2 linked regions of the Prochlorococcus marinus str. NATL2A genome follow. The protein of the gene in region 1 binds, or shares a complex with, the protein of each later gene. Links are inferred from orthologs where the notes say so. Each region holds a gene or a part of one and is shown on either strand. Other genes may lie near its edges.

The links.
Region 2: the proteins of accD (region 1) and PMN2A_RS02790 are in contact, whole or in part, in a solved structure (PDB 8UXZ), measured with the Escherichia coli proteins. The link is inferred for Prochlorococcus marinus str. NATL2A from one-to-one orthologs.

Annotation. Positions count from the first base shown.
Region 1 is NC_007335.2:742,337-754,311, reverse strand. What follows is about bases 7,946-10,933. They hold accD (acetyl-CoA carboxylase, carboxyltransferase subunit beta), read left to right. Parts: upstream 7,946-8,991; coding sequence 8,992-9,876; downstream 9,877-10,933. Other genes in these bases: PMN2A_RS03890 (Gfo/Idh/MocA family protein), read left to right, coding at 10,295-10,933; PMN2A_RS03895 (hypothetical protein), read left to right, coding at 9,869-10,273; PMN2A_RS03905 (prepilin peptidase), read left to right, coding at 8,455-8,940; PMN2A_RS03910 (phosphoribulokinase), read left to right, coding at 7,946-8,393. In the rest of the region: PMN2A_RS03955 (thylakoid membrane photosystem I accumulation factor), read left to right, coding at 1-297; PMN2A_RS03950 (hypothetical protein), read left to right, coding at 538-1,503; PMN2A_RS03945 (hypothetical protein), read left to right, coding at 1,542-2,579; Holliday junction resolvase RuvX, read left to right, coding at 2,576-3,010; PMN2A_RS03935 (DUF3727 domain-containing protein), read left to right, coding at 3,075-3,611; PMN2A_RS11085 (YqeG family HAD IIIA-type phosphatase), read left to right, coding at 3,599-4,120; proB (glutamate 5-kinase), read left to right, coding at 4,117-5,199; lpxD (UDP-3-O-(3-hydroxymyristoyl)glucosamine N-acyltransferase), read left to right, coding at 5,245-6,297; leuB (3-isopropylmalate dehydrogenase), read left to right, coding at 6,324-7,403; more of PMN2A_RS03910, read left to right, coding at 7,491-7,945; more of PMN2A_RS03890, read left to right, coding at 10,934-11,395; PMN2A_RS03885 (class I fructose-bisphosphate aldolase), read left to right, coding at 11,537-11,975.
Region 2 is NC_007335.2:518,551-530,480, forward strand. Bases 4,647-7,589 are described here. They hold PMN2A_RS02790 (acetyl-CoA carboxylase carboxyltransferase subunit alpha), read left to right. Parts: upstream 4,647-5,594; coding sequence 5,595-6,584; downstream 6,585-7,589. Other genes in these bases: PMN2A_RS02785 (long-chain acyl-[acyl-carrier-protein] reductase), read left to right, coding at 4,647-5,574; PMN2A_RS02795 (SDR family oxidoreductase), read left to right, coding at 6,611-7,318; PMN2A_RS02800 (phosphoribosylanthranilate isomerase), read right to left, coding at 7,315-7,589. Also shown: PMN2A_RS02760 (hypothetical protein), read left to right, coding at 1-191; PMN2A_RS02765 (Tab2/Atab2 family RNA-binding protein), read right to left, coding at 489-1,376; PMN2A_RS02770 (S1 RNA-binding domain-containing protein), read right to left, coding at 1,400-2,695; PMN2A_RS02775 (creatininase family protein), read left to right, coding at 2,798-3,595; PMN2A_RS02780 (aldehyde oxygenase (deformylating)), read left to right, coding at 3,670-4,395; more of PMN2A_RS02785, read left to right, coding at 4,534-4,646; more of PMN2A_RS02800, read right to left, coding at 7,590-7,989; PMN2A_RS02805 (site-2 protease family protein), read left to right, coding at 8,053-9,282; PMN2A_RS02810 (lipoate--protein ligase family protein), read right to left, coding at 9,285-10,034; PMN2A_RS02815 (hypothetical protein), read left to right, coding at 10,193-10,597; PMN2A_RS02820 (protochlorophyllide reductase), read left to right, coding at 10,666-11,679; bchL (ferredoxin:protochlorophyllide reductase (ATP-dependent) iron-sulfur ATP-binding protein), read right to left, coding at 11,696-11,930. UniProt on the Escherichia coli protein: Component of the acetyl coenzyme A carboxylase (ACC) complex. First, biotin carboxylase catalyzes the carboxylation of biotin on its carrier protein (BCCP) and then the CO(2) group is transferred by the carboxyltransferase to acetyl-CoA to form malonyl-CoA.

The sequences.
Region 1 (11,975 bases):
AGCTCATCTGTTGATTTAATTCCTCTATCAATCGATGAATTAGACAATGATGACCAGAAAACTTTTACGGACCCTGGCTATTACTGGCATGGGAAGATACCTCAGACAGTGATACTTGACGGAAAAGGCAATGTTCTCCTAGACGAAGAAGGTCAGGTATCTTTCGATAAACTTAATGATGCAATAACTAAAGCTACAGGTCTAAAGAAACCTGATTTTGATCTAGAAGTAAAAAGCTTTAACGAATACAATAGTGAGCCCTCTAAAGAAGGTTATAATAAACCTAGAGGCACCTAAAAATGTAATAAAAGTACTAACAATTTTTTAATAAATTATCAAATATTCTCATTAAAAATGTTATTAAATTCTCTTTTTTTCATAATAACCATATTTTTTTTAATTGAAATAAATCATTGTTTCAGACAATATTCGCCATTAGTTCTGAAACCCAAAGAATTTAAAAAAATCATATTCAATTCTAAGCACAAATATATTACTCGTGTTGAAATTAAAAATTCAAAGAAAAGAATGGAAGTTATGATTCCTTCTTTTAATGTTCATCCTCAGCTAATTGGTATAGATAAAAATGAGATAATAAATATTCAGACAAAAATCAAACCACTTCACACAGATGAAGAAGAACATCAAAATAATGACTATTGGACTGCATATATTTTAAAAGGGAAAAAATCGATATTTGTCGAAATTGAAATTGAATATGAAATTAAAAGTACAGCTATAGATAAGATTAAATGTTTGTGGCTAGATATAGAATGGGTTAATTACGGACCATTCGGTTCTTTCAAAAGATTCGATGGTTTTGTATTACCTAATTCTTTAGATATATCCAAAGCAAATTCTTCTAGTACTAATCTAGTAGATCCAATAAGAACTCATATTCTTGGCAGTTTAGATGATCCTATTAGAGTATTAGAATCCTACATGCCACCAAATTACTTGCCTACAGATATTCTTACAATTGGAGAGTCACCACTAGCCGTAATGCAAGGAAGATACATAGATTATAGGAACGTAAAATCAAATCTAATTTCAAGGATACTTTGCAAAGGATTTCACCCGACTAGTAGTTTAGCTACAGCTGCCGGAATGCAAACACTAATAAATATTTCTGGTCCAACACGCGTAATAATTTCATGGTTAATTGGAGGAATATTAAAATTATTTGGTGTTAAGGGTATGTTTTATCGTTTAGCAGGTGAACAAGCAAGATTGATTGATGACATCACTGGTACAACGCCGCCCTATGACAAAAGTATAGTTTTAGGGCCTAAAGATACTAAAACTTTTTGTATTAATGCCGCAAAAAAACTAAACGTTAATGTTGCTGTTGTAGATGTAAATGATTTAGGAAGAGTTAAAATTCTATCAACAAGTAATGTTGATAATGCTGAAATAATTAAAAGATCTTTAACATCAAATCCAGCAGGTAATGCTAACCAACAAACACCCCTAGTACTCATCAGATCAGATGAAACAGGTTAATAGTCACATGAAAGTTAAAAATATAATAAAATAATTAAATGAAAAATGATGACTCATTATCTTCGGATTTATCAATTGAGCCACTTAAGCTCAAGCATTTATCAATGCTTAGAGCTGACAATAATTCAAAATACCTTGGTATATTTCAAATTCTATTATGCAAAAAATGGTTTTCTTCATTAGAGTCCAGCTTAACTAATTTAATTCCTACTCGGAACTCAACATGTTTAGTAGCAGTAGAAAGATATAATATAATTGCATACATTTTAGCGACTCCAATAAATCGGAGAGGTACTTGTTGGTGTATATCAGAGCCATACTTTATAGGAGAATCAATATCCTTCAGTCGTTATAACTTATTACAGAATTTATTAAGAAAAGTTCTTTATAAAAGCAATATTAATACTCAAAGTTTTTTAACTTCTATAAAAACAAATGATAATCAAAATTTATCTGTTATTAGACAATCTGGTTTTCAACCGCTAAGAATAATAAAATATTGGAATAGAAAAGAAGATATTAAATATAGAAAAAAAGAGTATAAAGATAATTTCACCTGGGAAAAACTAAATGAAGAGAATAGTCAACAAATATGGAGACTTGAACAAGCTAAAGAGTCAATTAACTTTAGGTCAATTTTTGATAGGCAGTGGCATGATATTTATGAAAAAAGAAATACATTAACTGGTGTAATTAAATCAAAAGAAAATAATATTATCGCTGGGTTAATACCATCTGTTTGCCCCCAAAATAATTATTCATTAGAATTAATAAGAGGATTAGCTTGGGATGAAAGACTAAATCAATCTATTCCAAATAGAATTAATAATATGAAAGCTGGGAAAAGTAATTGTTATATAGAAACAACTAGTGAAGACAATAAATTAAATGACATTTTACATAAAAGTGACTGGGAAGTTTCAGAGGAGAGAGTTCTTCTAGGAAGAAGTATTTGGAAAAAACAAAATGGATATAAATTAAAATCTATCGAAACTGAACTATTAACTAATCTTGTAGGCAATTTACAACAACAACCGGAATTACCTTCAACTATTCATATTGAAAATAACAAATGATTCAGCCAAAACCCTGTTCAGTTTTGAGTCTTGATATTGGAGATAAAAGGATTGGTATTGCAGGTTGTGATCCACTTGGAATATCAATAACTCATCTCCCCGCAATTTTTAGAGATAGCTTTGAAAAAGATCTAAAAGAATTCGAGAAAATATGTTTTGACCGAAGAGTTGAAGGGCTCATTTGTGGTAATCCTCTTGATATGAATGGCATGGAAACTAAACAATCTATTCGATGTAAAAAATATGGGATTAAATTAGCTAAATGTTTAAAACTTCCTTTGGCTTTTATCAATGAACATTGTTCAACCGTAGAGGCTAAAGAAAAGTTCTCTTTAAAAAATGACAAGACTGGAAGAATAGATAGTGCAGCTGCCGCTATACTTTTACAACAATGGCTTATTGAGGGACCTGATCTGGATGACTCAAATTAAATTTTGAATATGATGTAAAAACATAATCAAATAAAACTAGACACAGATTAATAAGAACTCAACTATGTCAACAACAAATAAAAACGACCAAGTACCGACTCTTTTAGTTAAAGATTCTCAAGGTTCAGATCTCCTGTGTTTTCTTGAACAAGTAGTACCTCTTGAAGGCAATGAATATGCCCTGTTAACTCCAGTAGATACTCCTGTATCTCTATTTCAATTGATTGACGATCAAGATCCCAAGCTAATAGAAACAATTGAAAAGAATGAGCCAATACTTGAAGTAGCTGATGTTGTTCTTCAAGAACACGATCTTAGACTTGTTCGCTCAGCTATCACACTTACAGTCTCAGGCGAATTAGATGAGCCTGAACCAGAAGAAATTGAGGAAGAAGACATTGATGACGAGTCAGAAACCTACGAGCTACTTGTCAATTTTAGAGTTGAAAGTAATGAGTATGGTCTATACATTCCTCTTGACCCTTTCTTCATAGTCGGAAAGCTAGAAGATGGAGAAGTAAAGCTTGTTGAAGGTGAAGAGTTTGACAAGATACAATCAGGAATTGAAGCTGAACTTGAGGGAAGGGGATTATCAGAATAAACATTAAAGAATTACTTATTCCAAATTGGAAGGTAAACGATAAAATTTCAAAGATCTCGATAAATGATTTATCATCGAAAAACGTCAAAGCACTAATACTTGATGTAGATGGAACATTAATTTCTGGGAAAAAGCCGGTACTTTCAAGTGACATAAAAAATTGGATTGATAATTCAAAAAAATACTTTTATATTTACTTATTCAGCAATAATCCATCTAAAAGCAGAATAAAATTAATTGCTGATGAATTAGATTTAGAATTTACATGCTCTGGTGGCAAACCAAGTAAAAAAAAGTTAAAGAAGATAATAGACAAAATTCCATATTCATCAAATGAAGTAGCAATAATTGGAGATAGAGTTTTTACAGATATTCTTGTAGGCAATAGATTAGGAATGTATACAATATTGGTAGATTCGGTAGATTATTATGGAAAAAGAATTGAAAAAAATAATTTTCAATCCTTAGAAAGATACTTAGCAAGAATTATAACTGGAGACATTTTATGACAACCTGGGTAATAAAGATTGGCACAAGCCTTTTGAGAGGAAACGATAAATATACAACTTTTGATGTAATTAACGATTATTGTTCTTATATATCAAAAGCTCAAAGGAATGGCGATAAAATTATATTGGTTTCTAGTGGTGCTGTAGGACTTGGATGTCATCAAATGAGATTCAAGACAAGACCTAAAGAAATAATCTCTCTTCAAGCTTCTGCTGCAATAGGTCAACTTCATTTAATGGCTTTGTATGAAAAGGCTATGAGCAGTTTTGGATATAAAGTTGCGCAAATATTATTAACTAGGTCAGAATTAGGATCAAGAAATAGTTATAATTCTGCTTCGCAAACATTAAAAAGGTTGCTCGAATGGGATGTTATACCAATCGTAAACGAAAATGATATAACCTCAGATGAAGAGCTAAAGTATGGTGATAATGATACTTTATCTGCATTAGTTGCAACAGCTATATCTGCTGATCAATTAATATTATTAACTGATATCGATCATCTCTACTCTTCTGATCCCAAAATCAATAGTAAAGCTAAGCCAATCAAAGATATTAACAATTCAAAAGAATTAAATAATTTAGAACTAGCAAATGAACAAACTTCATGGGGGACTGGAGGAATAAAAACAAAATTAACTGCTGCAAAGATCGCCACTGAAAGCGGGATAAAAGTTCAATTAGCAGATGGCAGAGATCCGAAAATATTAGGCGAATTACTTGATGGAAAAAAAATAGGAACTGTTTTTCACCCCAATCCAAACCCTATCGGGAATAGAAAAAGTTGGTTGGCACATGCAATTAAACCAGTCGGAGAAATACACTTAGATGATGGTGCTAGTGAAGCTATCAAAAACAAAGGTGCTTCACTATTATTAGTTGGGGTAAAAAAAGTTAGTGGAGATTTTATTGCTAATCAACCTGTAAAAGTTATTAACACGGAAGGAGAGGAATTTGCTAAGGGAATTTGCTCAATGAGCAGTGATGCTATAAAGATAGGAATTAATTCAAGATCCGAAACAACAGGATCTCCTCTAGTTATCCACCGAGATGTTCTGGTTCTAACAAGTGAATAACTCAGATAACAATAGTAATTTTCACTTCCCCAATTAAATCAAATCATGCAATTCATTGAAATTGTCGAAAAACTGAAGAAAGGTCAATCTGGTGTCGTTGACTTTAAAATAAAAAACAATCCAGTTATTTTAACCGCAGCTTCTTTAGAAAATGCCAAGGATAATGACATAAGTTTTCTAGACAATAATAGTCCATTAAATCTTAGAAATCTCATAGAGACTTCAAAAGCATCTGCTCTATTATTACCAGCAAATGATACTTATATTATTGAAATAGCAAAGAAAATTTCAGTTGATTGGATAATACTTAAAGAGCCCAAGATTGCTTTTGCTGAAACATTAGAGTTTCTTTATCCTTCTAATGTGGAAAGTGAAGGCATACATAAAAGTGCGGTCATCGGTCAGAATGTAAAAATTGGTCTTGGAGTTTCAATCGGAGCTAATGCTTATATTGGAGATAATACAGAAATTGGAGCTGGGACTATCATTCATGCAGGAGTTGTTCTATATAGAAATGTAAGAATTGGTTCCAAAAATTTAATTCACGCAAATAGTGTTATTCATTCTGGATCTAAACTTGGTGACAAGTGTGTAATTAATGCCAATGCTGTTATTGGTGGTGAAGGTTTTGGATTCGTGCCCACATCAAATGGATGGAAGAAAATGCCTCAAGTGGGAATAGTTATTTTAAAAAATAAAGTAGAAGTTGGTAGTGGATCAACGATTGATAGGCCTTCAGTAGGAGAGACAATAATTGGTGAAGATACAAAAATTGATAACCTAGTTCAAATTGGTCATGGAGTAACTACTGGTAAAGGATGTGCTATGGCTGCTCAAGTTGGAATTGCTGGAGGAGCACAGATTGGAGACGGAGTTATTCTTGCTGGACAAGTTGGTATCAGCAATAGAGTTAAAATTGGCGATGGAGTGATAGCCAGTTCTAAAACAGGAATAGTATCAAATATCGAGGCAGGAACTGTTGTTAGCGGCTTCCCAGCTATTCCAAATAAATTATGGTTGAGATGCTCTGCTAATTTCAAAAAACTACCTGAGATAGCAAAAGCTATTCGTCAATTAGATCGAAAAAAATCCAGGTAAGTTTTCTTCTTGATTAAGAACACAAAATGAAGTCTTACAAAATAACATTATTGCCAGGAGATGGAATTGGTCCAGAGATAACAAACGTCACTCATAAAATCCTTGACCTAGTCTCAAGGAAATTTGGCTTTGAAATCAAATTTAAAGAAATGCCTTTCGGGGGATCAGCAATAGATTCAGATGGTATCCCCTTCCCAGATAGAACTCTTCAAGAATGTAAGAACTCTGATGCTGTTTTGTTAGCGGCAATAGGAGACCCAAAGTATGACGAATTACCTAGAGAGAAAAGGCCTGAGACAGGCCTACTCAATCTCCGATCTTCTTTGGATCTTTTTGCAAATATAAGGCCAGTAAAAATAATTCCATCCTTAACAAAAGCAAGTAGTTTGAAAGAAGACTTTGTTAAAGAAGTTGATTTAGTAGTAGTTAGAGAACTTACCAGCGGTATTTACTTTGGAGAACCAAAAGGAAGGATAAAAACAGATAAAGGAGAAAGGGCATTTAACACGATGACATACACCTCCGAGGAAGTGAATCGAATAGCAGAAATTGCTTTTAAATTAGCCAAACAAAGAAATCAAAAAGTTTGCTCAGTTGATAAAGCTAATGTTTTAGATGTAAGTCAACTATGGAGAGAGGAAACAATATTGGTGTCTAACAAATACAAAGATATAGAACTTACGCATCAATATGTAGACAATGCAGCAATGCAACTTGTTAGAAATCCAAGCCAATTTGATGTGATTCTTACAGGTAATTTATTTGGAGATATTCTTAGCGACATTGCAGCCATGCTGACAGGATCAATTGGCATGCTTCCTTCTGCTTCGTTAACCACTGATGGGCCAGGTGTCTTTGAACCTGTTCATGGCTCAGCTCCTGACATCGCAGGAAAAGATATAGCTAATCCAATAGCAATGCTCTTATCTGCTGCAATGATGTTAAAAATTGCCCTTAATGAAACAGAAGCGGCAACTTTTTTAGAAAATGCAATTAACGAAATTCTTAATGACGGTTATAGAACTTCTGACTTAATGAGCATTCAGACGACTAAACAGGTTGGTTGCTCTCAAATGGGTGAACTATTGGCGGAAAAATTAAAATAATTAGTTCACAAATTAAAAAACTCTTCGAATAGTTTCACTTTGAGGGTCAGTTGACCTGTAAAAATGAAAGTCAATACATAAGCGTCGATGTCAAAGCTTCACCCAGTAGTAGCTGTAACTGGTTCATCAGGAGCAGGAACAAGCACCGTTAAAAGAGCTTTTGAGCATATATTTGCTCGGGAAAAGATTGTTCCTGCAGTTGTTGAAGGAGATAGTTATCACCGTTTTGAAAGAATGCCTATGAAAAAGGCAATGTCTGAGGCACTTTCAAGAGGTGAAAACTTTTCTCATTTTGGACCAGAGGCAAATTTATTCGACAAATTAGAAGACCTATTCAGTCAATATGGAAAAACTGGCGGGGGTCAGAAAAGATATTATTTACATAGCCCAGAAGAAGCCGAGGAACACAACACTCGTTTAGGAACAAAATTAGATCCAGGTCAATTCACTCCCTGGGAAGATATTCCAACAGGAACCGACCTTTTGTTTTACGAGGGACTACATGGTGGAGTAGTAGGAAAAGATTATGATGTGGCCTCATTCGCTGATTTACTTGTTGGTGTAGTACCAATTACCAATCTCGAATGGATACAAAAAATCCATAGAGATAACGCAGAAAGGGGATACTCAGCCGAAACTATCGTAGATACGATTCTGAGAAGAATGCCTGATTACATTAATCACATATGTCCGCAATTTAGCCTTACAGATATTAACTTCCAGAGAGTACCGACCATTGATACGTCCAACCCATTTATCTGCAGAAACATTCCAACACCTGACGAAAGCTTCGTAATTATTCATTTCAGAAAAGGTTCAAGAGAAAAATGGGGAATTGACTTCCAGTACTTATTAGGAATGATTCACGATTCCTTCATGTCAAGTCCTACAAGTATTGTTGTTAACGGAGGGAAAATGGGATTTGCTATGGAGCTTATTCTTACACCTATTATTCATAAAATGATAGAAGAGAAAAAGGCGGCAGGATAACAAATTCAATCAATCAAAGCTAATAATATCTATTATTGATAGATAAAGTAAATAATTAATAGTGATTATCATATCGTTTACTTTTATACTTTTATATATTTTGTTTTCTATATCGATAGAAGATATAAACACAATGCTAATAAGTGAAAGTAAATTAATAATCTTTGCCCTATCAGGTATTATTTACTTGGCATGTCTAGGCTTGTCAAACGACAAAATAGATATTACAGACTTAATAACAAATAATTCTTTATCAATGATTATTATCTTCATAATAATGTATTCAATAAGTTATATAAGCTATAAAATCTTTGGAATAAATTCATTAGGCCTGGGTGATATAAAACTCTCTTCAATTAGTACAATATGGCTTGGTATTGAATTCAGCTTTTTGTCATTGTGTATTTCATTTTTACTTTCAGCTATATATAGTTTACATGGAAAAATTACTAAAAGATTTATACCATTTGAACAGTATCCATTTGCGCCTTTTCTATCAATTGGGATATTTTCTTCATGGATTATAGATAAGATTCAAACTTTGTAATCCCTTTAAGGGGACTCAAGGTATTAAATTAATTTCAATCACAAAATAGCAGTGTCATTATTCGACTGGTTTGCTGATAGAAGGAAAGGCCAATTTGTTGGCAAAGTCACTCAGGAATCTGAAGAAAGTGATGGACTATGGGAAAAATGTCCAGAATGCGGACAAGTAGTTTATAGAAAAGATTTAATAGATAATTGCAGTGTTTGTAGTAACTGTGGGCATCACAATCGAATAGATAGTAAAGAGAGAATAAGACTAATTTCTGATCCAAATACATTCAAATCAATCAATAATCATTTAACTCCAGTTGACCCTCTTGGTTTTAAAGATCGACGAGCTTACGCAGACAGGCTAAGAGAAAGTCAAGCTGGCACTGGTCTTAAAGATGGTGTTTTAACAGGGACATGCGAAGTTAATTCTATTCCTATGGCACTAGCCGTAATGGACTTCAGATTCATGGGTGGCTCAATGGGATCTGTTGTAGGAGAGAAGATCACAAGGCTTATCGAACATTCAACCAAAGAAAAGCTGCCATTGCTAATTGTTTGCGCTTCGGGTGGTGCGCGAATGCAAGAAGGGATGTTAAGTCTGATGCAAATGGCAAAAATTTCAGGGGCGCTTGAACGACATAGAGATGCACAGTTGCTCTATATGCCTTTACTTACACATCCCACCACTGGAGGAGTTACTGCTAGTTTTGCAATGCTTGGAGATTTAATACTTGCAGAACCCAAAGCACTTATTGGATTTGCAGGGAGAAGAGTAATTGAACAAACACTTAGAGAAAAACTTCCTGATAATTTTCAAACAGCAGAATATCTTCAAGATCATGGTTTCGTAGATACCATTGTACCAAGAACAGAACTTAAAGAAACTTTGGCAAAGATACTTCGATTACATAAGACACAAGTAGTAAAATTACAAACTAATGCTTAAAATAAATCAAAAAATAAAAAATAAATTTGATCTACTCTTGAATATATTAGTGTTAATATTATTAATTTTTTTCAATAGTACAAATATAGTATATGGAGCCAATACTAATTGGGTTGAAGTTAGTCGAATGCCTACGGGAGTTCAATATTTAGATAGAGATAGTATTAATATTGAAGAAAATGGAATAATAGAACTAACTACAAAATACATAAAAATCGCCCCTAGTACTTCAAAGGAAATAGAGGAGAATATTTATATAATGAAAATCAATTGTATGACTAATAAATTCAAAGATATTTCAGTTAATGGTAAAAAAAATTTATACCCAAAATGGGAAGACCCTAATGGGGATAAACTATTAGATGATGTGATTTCAGATAGCTGCGAAAATGTTTAAACTCATAAATTATTTAAAAGAATGATCAATACAGATCATCCGATTCGCATAGCAATTGCAGGGCTAGGTTTCGGTGAAAGTGTTCATATTCCTGCATCATTATCTAATAAGAATATTGAGCTTGTGGGATTGTGGCATCCTCGGCCAGAAAGGCTTAAAGAAGCCTGCAATAAGCACAATCTTCGTGCCTACGAGACCTGGGAGGATTTAGTAAATGATTCCAAAGTAGATGGAATAATCATAGCTACTCCGCCAGCACCCAGATACGAGCTTGCACTAGAGGCAATTAAAGGAGGAAAACATCTTTTACTTGAAAAGCCAACTTGTTTAAATGCTTATGAGGTGATGGAGCTTCAAAGAAACGCTCTCAAAAGAAATTTAAAAATAGCTGTTGATTACGAATATCGTGCCGTTCCGCTATTCATGCAAGCAAAGCGAATAATTACCGAGAAGAAACTAGATGAACCATATTTTGTAAAGCTTGATTGGCTAATGAGTAGCAGGGCTAATCCAGATAGGCCATGGAATTGGTATTCAGATGAAAATTCTGGTGGAGGGGTACTGGGAGCCTTGGGAACCCATGCTTTTGACATGATTCATTGGCTAATTGGTCCTACTCATTCTTTGAGCGCAATAAATTCAACTTCAATTGAAGAAAGAGAGTGTCCACAATCAAAAACCATTAAAAAAGTGACAAGTGAAGATGTAAGTATTTCTCAACTACAAATAAAAAGCATTAACAACAATTTAATTCCAGCCCAAGTAAATTTATCTGCAGTAACAAAACAAAGCAGGGGTTTTAGTCTGGAAATCTATGGAAGCAATGGAACTCTTGTTCTTAGCAGCGAGAACCAGAACGATTATGTTCACGGATTTGGGCTTTGGTACTCAAACAAAGGAGACGTTCTTAAAAATATCCAACCTGACTCTGACCTATCTTTTTCAAAAATATGGACAGATGGTCGAATAGCTCCAGTAGCAAGAATACAAAACTGGTGGGCTCAAAGTATTGCAGATGGAACCCCAGTAATTCCAGGCTTAGTAGAGGGATTAGCTAGCCAAATAGTTTGCGATAAGGTAAAGGAATCAAACTCAATAGGTATGAAGATAGAAATCAATTGAAGAAATCCAATTCAACTCAAGTAAAAATAATTTTTAGAATTAATTATTGGATTAAAAAAAAATAAAAAACTTTTTAAGTGTAATAAGCAACAAAAGGGGCCTTCAATATGGAATAATCTTAATGAAATTTTTGTTGCATAAATGGCACTCTCGTACTACGCAGAAGAACTAAAGAAGACCGCAAGTGCCATAGCCCAGCCAGGCAAAGGGATTCTTGCTGTTGATGAGTCAACGAAAACAGTAGGTAAAAGGCTTGCTTCAATTGGTGTTGAGAACTCTGAAGAGAACAGAAAAGCTTATAGAGGTATGCTTTTCACAACAGAAGGTCTTGGAAACTTCATAAGTGGAGCAATTCTTTTTGAAGAAACTCTTTTCCAAAACCATCCTGATGGTGAGCCAATGGTTAAGAAGCTTGAAAAGTTAGGCATTATCCCAGGAATCAAGGTTGATAAAGGTCTAAGACCATTAGCCGGTGGCCATGATGTTGAGACCTTCTGCTCAGGATTAGATGGACTTGTTGAAAGAGCTGCTGACTACTACGAGCAAGGTGCAAGATTCGCAAAATGGAGAGCAGTACTTC
Region 2 (11,930 bases), 220 kb from region 1 along the record:
AAATCACTCCTGATTTAGAAGAAGAATCTCTTAAGTGGCTCAAAAAACAACTACCCAGACATACAAAAGTAAATTTAAAACCTAAAGGATCAGTAAATGGTGTTCTAGTTGCCAAAGTTATTCCTTTTGATAGTGAAATCGACATAACTGAGAAATATATAAATGAAGGATTAGCAACAAATAAATGTTAAATAAATTGTAAACTTCTAGATGAAAATGACTATGAATTAATGAAACTCTATTTTCATTAATTAGCTTTATTTACTCCTATAAGTATTAAATAGTTTTGTATATGAGTATGTACAAAATCTATGTATATTGATTTCATATTTATCTCCTTTTGTAGAAGCTCCTATGGCAAAAATCAAATTATTTTCTTGTAACAGATCAGATTAATAAATTCAATATCCTTAAGGATTTATATTTTTATTTATTGCTATCTGTTTAATCCAAAAACTATATTTGAAATCTATTTTTAGAGGAAATTGTTAATACTCTTCAATATCTTTTAGCATCCAAAACCCATGTAGAGAATTTTCTTCAGGACTTTTTTGAACTGAAATAAATTGAAGTCCATCTGCATATAATTTTGTATTTAGAAAATTATTTTCAATAACTTTTTTAGCTTCTTCTTCGACATCAGTTACTAACCATCTGTCAGCTTGCCCTGCCTCTAGAATTATTTGAGTACCTTCTATTAAAAGCTTTGCTGGTTCAAGTCCCCCTAGCCAAGCTGCAAGTGCCAAGGATCTTTTTGGGCTAAAAAGCCTAATACCTGGAATAGATATATTTTCATTAATTGAATCTTTTATGGGAATTAAATTAGAAAACTCTATTTCCCATTCATCAGCCTCTCTAAGTGTATTTAGAGATAAGGAAGCAAAGCTCCATGATTCACCTCTTACTTCCTCTGGTAAAGGGATGGCTTGGTTTGTAATTGGGTTTGAAGGAGGAGCAAGATTAACGCCGGTATACCCTTTTTGCTGAGGATAGAAACTCCTTTCTCTTTCAATAAGCCACTCCAATAATGAATATGTTCTTCTGCTAGAAATAAGTTCAATTCCTATTTGATCTGCTGCACGTTTTATCATTGTTTTCATAGAGGATCGCCAACATCGAATAACTGATGGTTTATCCCAACCTTGTAAATAAGCTTCATCAATGGCTTCATCAAATGCATCTTTTAACCAAATTGAATTAACACTTGATGCTGGACATATCTTTTCCCATTTAAATGTTTTCTTGTCTTTGAAATTATTTGTAGATGTAATTAATAATTCCCATCTTTTTTTTCCATTTTCATCAATTATTGGGCGGGAATAAAAATCTATTTCCCAGTCTGTTTTTTTTAAATTAGGTTTTTTTGATGCAATCACAATTTTTTTTCTTCAATGTAAAGTTATGAGGATAAGTTGATGTCTTCCTTTTCCTTTTGAGGATCAACTTTTTCTTTATTCAAGCTATTTCGCGCTTTAATCGCTCTCTCATTTGCCTCTTCCATAACTTTTGTCTTATCAGTAATAAGTTCTCCTGGAGGGCCCTCTAAAAGAGCTGTATTTAATCCAATTCGTCCTCTAGAGGGATCTAAATCAGTTATCAAAGCTTTGATGGATTCACCTGGTTGAAAAACTTCTCTAAGGCTTCTCATGCTTCCATTAGTTACCATTGAATGATGCAACAATCCACTTACACCCCTCAAATCAACAAAAAAACCATAAGGTTTTATTGTTAAGATTTCGCCCTCGATTAGTTGTCCAATTTCTAATTCTGAAAATCTTGAAGCAATTGCAGCTTTCTTTTCGGAGAGAACAAGTTTTCGCCTCTCTGGATTTACCTCTAAAAAAGCAGTACTAATTGTTTTTGAAACAAGAGATTGATGATTTTCTCCATCTTCAAGCTGAGATCTAGGAATAAAACCTCTTAAACCTTCGAAGTCGCAAGTAACACCCCCACGGTTAAAACCATTTATTTTAACTCGAATAACTTTTCCTTCTTTTGCAAGATTTTGAACTTTGTCCCAGCTTTTTCTTAGTTCTAACGCCCTACAACTGATTGTTACCATCCCATCTGCATTTTGTTCTCTAGTAACAAGAACTTCGACTTTTAACCCTTTTGGGAAACGCTCTTTTAAATTTGTAATTACACCTAGACCACATTCATTTTTCGGCATGAATCCAGGAGCTTTACCCCCTATGTCTACATAAATACCATCACTTTCAACTGCAATAACTGAACCTTTTGCAATTTCTCCAGTTGTCCCGATTGGTTGGTTTTCTTCTAAGGCTGCTAAGAATTCGTCTTCATCAAAATCAAATTCATCAACTGTTCTACTTTTTTGTTCAAAAATATTTTGATCATCGAAGGCTTCAATATTATTTTTATAGTTAGTATTATTCTCAGATCTTAGAAGATCTTCCATTGTCTCTGACTGGAAATCATCGCTAGAGTCTTTCCCGATTGAATTTTGTTGTTCAGGTGCTTTCTTTAAGTAAGAAATTTCTTTTGGAGCTAGAACCTTTTCAGCAAATCTTCTATCCTTAGGTTGCTCGGAGAATTCTTTCTCAGATGATTCTTCATTGATTATTTCTTCTTCAGGCTTTCGACTGATATGCATAACCTGCAATGGCTTGCGAGGTGCATTTATTGCCGGCCTTTGGGGAGTTGCTTTTTTAGGCTGAGGATCTGACCCGGCCATAATACCCTTGGTAATAAGTGAAACATTCTTACAGCCAAGGGTAAGTTGTTTTTTAATTATTAGGAGATTTCTATCATTTTTCAAACTCGCCGATTTGAGCATTTGACATGGCCTGAGGCCTCTAAAGCCGCTTCAGAGAATGGATCTACATTGGTTTGGCCCTTTGGTGCATGTGAACAACATGGACCACATTTACCTTTGATTACTGATACTTTTTTTGCTGAAAATATTTTAATCAAGACTCTTAATAGGTTGCCAGAAAATATGCCGATATGGATGATGCCATCTCAATCGATTGGTTTTTCTCCTGAACATCAAGCTTTCCCAGGAACTTTGTCCCTATCAGCTGATGTTTTGATTTCAATGGTTACTGATGTTGGCCAGCAAATAGCCTCTATGGGATTTAATAGATTAGTTTTTTTTAACGCTCATGGTGGGCAAATTGGTCTGCTCCAGGCGGTTTCAAGGCAGTTGAGAATTCAATGTCCTTCAATAGCTGTATTGCCTTGTTTCCTTTGGAGTGGTGTCCCAGGATTAGATCAACTTTTACCTGAAAAAGAGGTTGAGGAGGGACTTCATGCGGCATTAGCGGAAACAAGTCTTATGTTGCACATGGCTAGAGATTTGGTACGAAATGATTCTTACTTAGAAATAAAGAATGTAGATAAACAAATAGTTACTACCCCAAAAGGGTGGAGCCTTGAAGGAGCATCACCGTGCGCATGGTTGACAGAAGATTTGAGCTCATCTGGAGTTATTGGCGATGCAAGTTCTTCAAATTCTGAATTGGGTGCCGCTTTAGAAAATGCACTAGTAGATCATTGGATTGCCCTATTTACAAGCCTTTTGGAGAGTGATTGGCCGCCAATTAGGTCAGAAAGGCCTGTTTCTAGCAGTTAAGATGTGGTAACTGAACTACCGTTTTGGATTAAATTCTGTAAGATCACTCAGATTGACAAATTTCTAATAGATCTATGCAAGCTTTTGCATCCAACAATTTAACCGTAGAAAAAGAAGAGCTAAGTTCTAACTCTCTTCCAGATTTCACCTCAGAATCTTACAAAGATGCTTACAGCAGAATCAATGCAGTTGTAATTGAAGGGGAGCAAGAAGCTTATTCTAATTTTCTTGATCTCGCTAAATTGATTCCTGAACATGCAGATGAGCTTGTGAGGCTAGGGAAGATGGAGAAAAAGCATATGAATGGTTTTTGTGCTTGCGGGAGAAATCTTGCTGTAAAGCCTGATATGCCTTTTGCAAAGACCTTTTTCTCAAAACTCCATAATAATTTTTTAGAGGCTTTCAAAGTAGGAGATACGACTACCTGTCTCCTAATTCAATGCATCTTGATTGAATCTTTTGCAATATCCGCATATCACGTTTATATACGTGTTGCTGATCCATTCGCCAAAAGAATCACAGAGGGTGTTGTCCAAGATGAATACTTGCATTTGAACTATGGTCAAGAATGGCTTAAGGCCAATCTAGAGACAGTTAAGAAAGATCTTATGAGGGCTAATAAGGAAAACTTGCCTCTTATAAAGTCCATGCTCGATGAAGTTTCAAACGACGCCGAAGTCCTTCATATGGATAAAGAAGAGTTAATGGAGGAATTTATGATTGCTTATCAAGATTCCCTTCTTGAAATAGGTCTTGATAATAGAGAAATTGCAAGAATGGCTCTTGCAGCGGTGATATAAGGATTTAATATTTTGCATCTTTCGTTATTCCTCAAGAACTTAAAGTTCTTGAGGAATTCTTTTTTTTGTGACCGTGGTGGTCTAATCTTCAAACTTGGATAAATATTTAGTTTCAATTTTGATCTTGCTTGGTGCCAAATGTTTGGTCTAATTGGACATTCAACAAGTTTTGAAGATGCCAAGCGAAAGGCATTAGGCTTGGGGTATGACCATATCGCTCAAGGGGATTTGGACGTATGGTGTACTGCACCTCCTCAGTTGGTTGAGAATGTGAAAGTTGTCAGTGCGATCGGAAAGACTATTGAGGGAGCATATATAGACTCATGCTTTGTTCCAGAGATGCTAAGTCGCTTCAAAACTGCAAGAAGAAAGGTTTTGAATGCAATGGAGTTGGCGCAAAAGAAAGAGATCAGTATCACTGCTCTAGGTGGCTTTACATCAATAATTTTTGAGAATTTTAATTTGCTCCAAAATCAACAAGTTAGAAATACGACTCTTGATTGGCAAAGGTTTACCACTGGTAATACTCATACAGCTTGGGTGATATGTAGGCAGCTAGAGCAAAATGCACCTCGAATAGGAATTGATTTGAGTAAATCAAAAGTAGCTGTTGTTGGCGCTACTGGTGACATTGGCAGTGCTGTTTGTAGGTGGCTTTCCAATCGAACTGGTGTTTCTGAACTCCTTTTAGTAGCCAGACAGCAAAAGCCTTTACTTGAACTTCAATCTCAACTTGGAGGAGGAAGAATTCTTAGTCTTGATGATGCTTTACCAGAAGCAGATATTGTTATTTGGGTTGCAAGCATGCCTAAAACCTTAGAAATTGACCCATCTAAAATTAAAAGACCTTGTTTAATGATTGATGGTGGATACCCTAAAAACTTGGGTGAGAAGTTTTCAGGACCTGGAATACACGTATTAAAAGGAGGAATAGTTCAATTTTTCAAAGATATTGGTTGGAGCATGATGGAATTGGCTGAGATGGAAAATCCTAAAAGAGAAATGTTTGCTTGTTTTGCTGAAGCAATGCTTCTTGAATTCGAGAATTGTCATACCAACTTCAGTTGGGGAAGAAATAATATAACGTTGGAAAAGATGGATTTCATCGGCAAGGCTTCTGAAAGGCACGGGTTTTCGGCTGTTGGTTTGAAATCAAATATTCAGACATTAACCGTCTGAACATTTGGTTACTTTTTTTTATGGCTAGACGTTTTCTCCTCGAATTTGAAAAACCTCTTGTTGAATTAGAGAATCAGATTGATCAAATCAGAGAATTAGCAAGAGATTCAGAAGTTGATGTAAGTCAGCAACTTTTGCAATTAGAAACACTTGCAGCACGAAGGCGAGAAGAAATATTTAATGCACTTACTCCAGCTCAGAAGATTCAAGTAGCTAGGCACCCCCAAAGGCCTAGCACACTCGATTACATACAGATGTTTTGTGATGATTGGGTTGAATTACATGGAGACAGGAACGGAACTGATGATCAAGCTCTAATAGGAGGGTTAGCTCGAATAGGTGAAAAATCCGTCCTTTTAATTGGACAACAAAAAGGTAGAGATACAAAAGAGAATGTTGCAAGAAACTTTGGCATGGCAAAACCTGGAGGCTACAGAAAGGCTTTGAGGCTGATGGACCATGCCGATCGCTTTAATCTTCCAATAATTTCTTTCATAGATACTCCTGGAGCTTATGCAGGGCTCATAGCAGAAGAACAAGGACAAGGAGAGGCAATCGCAGTGAATCTACGAGAAATGTTTAGGCTTAAAGTTCCAATAATTGCAACTGTAATAGGGGAAGGTGGCTCTGGTGGCGCATTGGGGATAGGCGTCGCAGACAGGTTACTTATGTTTGAACATAGTGTTTACACAGTTGCAAGCCCTGAAGCTTGTGCTTCGATTCTATGGAGGGATGCTGGCAAGGCTCCGGAAGCAGCATCAGCATTAAAAATTACTGGACCTGATCTTATGAAGTTAGGAATTGTTGACGAGGTACTAAAAGAGCCTTCTGGGGGGAATAATTGGGCCCCGCTTCAGGCTGGAGATACTTTGAAAAATGCCCTTGAGAAGCATTTATCCGAATTGTTGGCTTTATCCCCTGATGAATTGAGAAACAATAGATATTCCAAATTTAGAAAAATGGGAAAATATTTGGAATCTCAGTCTATCGAAAGTGAAATTTCAGTTTAAAGTTTTAGTGTTTGCTTTTAACTTTCTTGTCAACAGTATTAATTACGGGCGCTTCTAGAGGAATTGGGAGAGCAACTGCTAAAGCTTTTGCTGATTCTGGATGGGACTTACTACTTCTAGCTAGGTCTGAAGAAGCTCTAGCAAGACTTGTAGAAGAAATTGATAACAAAAAAGTTAAGGTTTTCTACAAATCTATTGATCTAAGTAATCCTAAAAATATATCTAAGGGAATAGTTGAATTAATGAATAATGGTTTGATTCCCTCAGTTCTAATTAATAATGCTGGAGTTGCTTGGACTGGAGATCTTTTATCAATGCCCCTTGAAAAATGGGAATGGATCATGCAAATGAATCTCACCAGCATCTTTCAGGTTTGCTCTGAGGTGGTTCCTTTAATGAGAAATAAAGGAGGATTAGTTATCAACGTTAGTAGTCATGCTTCTCGAAATATTTTTCCACAATGGGGAGCCTATTGTGTTTCCAAAGCAGCTCTAGCAAGTTTTACCAAATCCTTAGCAGAAGAAGAACGTAAGAATTTAATACGAGCATGCACACTTACTCTTGGATCGGTAAATTCATCTCTTTGGGATTCTGATAGCGTTGGGATGCAATTTGATAGAGATTCGATGCTTTCAGTTGATCAAGTTGCATGTGAACTTTTACATCTTGCTAGTCAACCAACTAATCAAATTATCGAGGATGTAACTTTGATGCCATCTGCCGGAGCCTTTTAATCTTGTTCTCTTATTTCGCGAACAAGAGATGCAACTTTCTTAATGTCTTTAATACCTGGAGATATCTCTAGTCGACTAGATGCATCAATACCATCAGGTCTAAGTTTAGAAAAAATTTCAGGAATTATTTCAGCAGATATTCCACCAGCTAAGATCCAAGGAGCTTTAAAAGTTTTATTAAGTAGTAATTCTATTGGGACTCTATTCCCAGTGCCTCCAAGTGATTTTTTATCCCAAGCATCTATGAGAATAGCATCAATATTCTTTTCATATTGACTTATATTTTCTAAATCATTAATAGCTTTTAACCTGAAGGCTTTCCATATTTTAATTCCTGGAAATTCATTCTTTAATTCTCGACAATAATCAACTGATTCATTCCCATGCAATTGGATTACTGATGGTGGGGTTGATCTGTTATTTATACATTTGACCTCCTCTAATTTTGCATTTGCGATTACTAATACTTTCTCAATACTTGAAGAAACTTTTTCTACTTCATTAAAAATTTTCATGCATTCTTCTTCAGGTACAAAACGAGGTGAATTTTTAACGCCAATAACGCCAATAGCATTTATTTTTAATTCCGCTATCGATCGTGCTTGCGAAGTCTTTGTTAGGCCACAAATTTTTATTGCTGTTGACTTTTTAGAAGAAGATTTTCTGATCATTACCAGAACTTTTATTAGGATTGATTGAAATGGATTTTATTGTGAGCTTGGAGGCATTTAAGTTTGGGTAGTTGGGAAGTTTTGAAAATCAGAGGTATCCCTTTGAGGATCCATCCAAGTTGGTTTTTGGTTTTCTTGTATTTTACTTTGTCAGCTAAAGATCAGTTCGAGACGCTTTTGAATGGTCAAGCATCTATTTGGAATGGATGGGTGATTGGTGCATCTACCTCTTCTCTTTTGTTTTTATCTGTTTTATTGCATGAATTGGCTCATTCTTTTGTAGCAATTGGAGAGGGTCTAAAAGTTAGAGACATAACACTTTTTTTTCTTGGAGGTATGGCAAGTCTTGAAAAGGAATGTCCGACTTCAAAAGGAAGTTTGAAAATCGCTATTTCAGGTCCTGTTGTTAGTCTTTTATTAGCTTTTTTAATGATTTTATTAAGTAATAATTTATCAGTATCAAATTTTATTCTCTCTAATTTATTTAAGCAGGTTGGTAGCCTCAACCTTTTAATAGGTGTATTTAATTTACTTCCGATAATGCCTCTAGATGGTGGCGTAATATTAAAATCTTTAATTTGGTACTTTACGGGGAGTAAAAGAGCAGGGATTAAAGTGGCTATTGGCTCTGCAAGATTAATTTCTTTTCTTGCTATTTTTATTGGTATTTTAAGTTTGCTTAGGGGCAACTTCTATCTTTCCATTTGCTTTTCTATTATTGGTTTATTTGTTTTTTCTTCATCTAAATCACAGAGCCAAATTATTCAAATACAAAAGATATTATCTGAATTATATGTTAATCAGGTTTGTAGTCGTTCATTTAGGGTCCTAGAGGATGATTTGCCTGTGAAAGTTTTATCTAAATATAGTTCATTTAATAAAGATAATTTTTCCAATGAAGTATGGATCCTTTTGTGTAGAGAAGGGAGATGGGTCGGTTATGTAAATGAAAAAATCTTGAAGAATATTTCTGTACAAAACTGGGATAAAAAATTTCTTTATGAATTCTCACAACCAATAAATGAATTGCCATCTATTAGTGAAAAAGAATCATTATGGAAAGCAATATTAAAAATAGAAAAAACAAAAGATGGAAGACTACTTGTACTATCATTTTCTGGTCTTCCTCTTGGAACTTTAGATAGAGTAGATTTAGGTAAAGCAGTACTTAAAAAAATCGGATTAAATCTTCCAGACCAATTAATTAAAATTGCAAGAAAAGAAAATATTTATCCACTGGGATTAAATTTACCTAATATTGCACAATCAATGGATTCAAGTGACTTGATCTAGGATTAATAATTATTTATTTTTTTAAATTTATTTATAGCAAAACGTTTTATTATTTCTTTGTCTTTTTGATTTAATGTATATGTAAATATCTGTGAATTAGGCCATGTTTTCCCTAACGAATCTTTTAGAAAATTTATAATTTTATCTTTATCTTTAATTTCATTTTTTATCTTGGGTGGATCTGCATTAAAAACTTTTTGCCATAACTGTTTTGACGGTTCCATTAAGATCTCTCCATGCTGAAGTAAGTGACCATTTCTCCAGTACTGAGCACTTCCAATATGTTTGTTTTTATCTTGATCAACTAGGTCAGCTAATGTTGAAGTCGAAAAACAATTACTATTGGATATATTCACAGGCTGATTACCATAAAATAAATCCACTCCAGCTTTTTTAATACCATCTTTTAGCCATTCAGTTGTCTTTAAATATGATTCTTTTTTATTCCTTGGTGGATATTTCCATATAAGAGCGTAAGTGAGTCCTCTGCTATGAAGAACAGCTTTCCCTCCACTAGGTCTTCTTACAATTTTTAACTGTTCATTTTTTAAAAGTTCAATCCATTTTTTTGGGAGTTCTTTTTGATTTTTTCCAATCGATAGCCAGTCTCCATCCCACGTATAAAAACGTACTGCCATATTAAAATTGTTTTCAGCTAATGACTTTTCTAATAGGAAGAGATCAATTGCCATTTGCTCTGGACCACTTAATTCAAGAGGGTTTAAATAAAGGACTTCTTCTAGTTTGTTCATTTTGATTTTTAGTTATTCGTCATAAAAAAGTTAGGTTATTTATATACCCCCCAAATTTATTGTCTTTTGAATTTATAAATGCATTGGAAGAAGTCAAATAATTGATTCCATTATTAATTAAGTTACCATGAAAAAAATTAGGACTTTCTAATTTAATTTTGGGACAACCTCAACGAATTGAAGAGCCGTTCAGAAGGAAACGTTCAAAAAAAATTAATAAAAGAAATCCTTCTGTAAATGAAAAAATCGATGCTTTTACTCAAGTTTCTGAATTCCAGAAAGAAGCAGTTAGGCGGGAGCTTTTATATAGCAATGTGGGATTAATTTTGAAGTTTGGATTATTTATTGTGTTTGCAACCAGCCTCGTGAACTTAGGACTTGCTTCTCATCAACGTGTGAATAGAAATCTAGAGTTGTCATATTTATTAGAAAAAGAATCAAAAAAACTTCACAAGTTAAGACTGCGTTTTGATGAAATGTTTACTAATGGTGGAGAACAAAGTTTTTTTAAGGAGCAAGATCAGTGGATTACTCCAAATAGTGTCAGAGTTATCTGGCGATGATTAACTTTGCTTCTCTTAGGTTTAGATTTGTGTTTGAAAATTGATTTAGATAGTTTTTATTAAGGAATATGGCTCTAGTACAAGCGGCACCAGGAACTGTATTGATTACTGGAACAACATCAGGAGTTGGGTTATATGCCACAAAGTCTTTGGTTGAGAGGGGGTGGAGAGTTATTACTGCTAATAGATGTTCTTTGAGAGCTGAAGCGTCTGCATCCGCAGTTGGATTACCTACCAATAGTCCAAGACAACTTAAACATATACAAATTGATCTTGGCGACTTGGATAGCGTACGTAATGGGGCTAAAAGTCTTCTAGAAGATTTGGAAAAGCCATTGGATGCTTTGGTTTGTAATGCTGCTGTATATCTTCCGCGTTTAAAAAAACCTTTGAGATCTCCACAGGGATATGAAATATCAATGGCAACGAATCATTTTGGGCACTTTTTATTAATTCAGATGCTATTGGAAAATCTTAGTAAGTCTTCAAGACCAGTTTGGAAGGGAAGATCTTGGGGGGTGGAATCATCTAGAGTGGTTATCTTAGGAACAGTAACTGCTAACAATAAAGAACTTGGCGGGAAAATACCAATACCAGCTCCTGCTGATCTGGGAAATCTATCTGGTTTTGAAGAAGGTTTTTGCGATCCCATCTCAATGGCTAGTGGAAAACGTTTTAAACCAGGGAAAGCCTATAAAGACAGTAAGTTATGCAATATGATTACAACCCAAGAATTACATAGGCGATTTAATTCTTCTCCAATTCTTTTTAGTTCTCTATATCCAGGATGTGTAGCTAATACTAGATTATTTAGAAACACTCCTAAACTATTTCAGTGGTTGTTTCCATGGTTTCAGAAATTAATAACAGGAGGTTTCGTAAGTGAAGCACTGGCTGGCGATAGAGTCGCCCAAGTTGTTTCAGACCCTCAATTTGCTATTTCTGGAGTTCATTGGAGTTGGGGTAATAGACAACGCAAGGATAGACAACAATTTTCACAAGAATTGTCTGATCGAGTCACTGATCCAGTGACCTCTAGAAAAGTTTGGGAATTGTCTATGCGATTAGTTGGGCTGAAATAATTCTTGAACTAGCTCTTTAATCAAAGCCCAATAGATCAAATATTTCACGGTCTTTTAAGGGTTCTGCCTCTAATGGCTCAACGTTATCTATCATTTTCTGGGCTAATGAAAGATACTCATTTTGTACTTCCACTACGCCTTCCTCTTCCGAATCCATCTCGAAAATTGTGCACTTTTTGAGTCTTGATCTGCGTATGGCATCTACGTTACGGAAATGAGCCATGGTCTTAAGACCTGTTCTTTCATTGAAT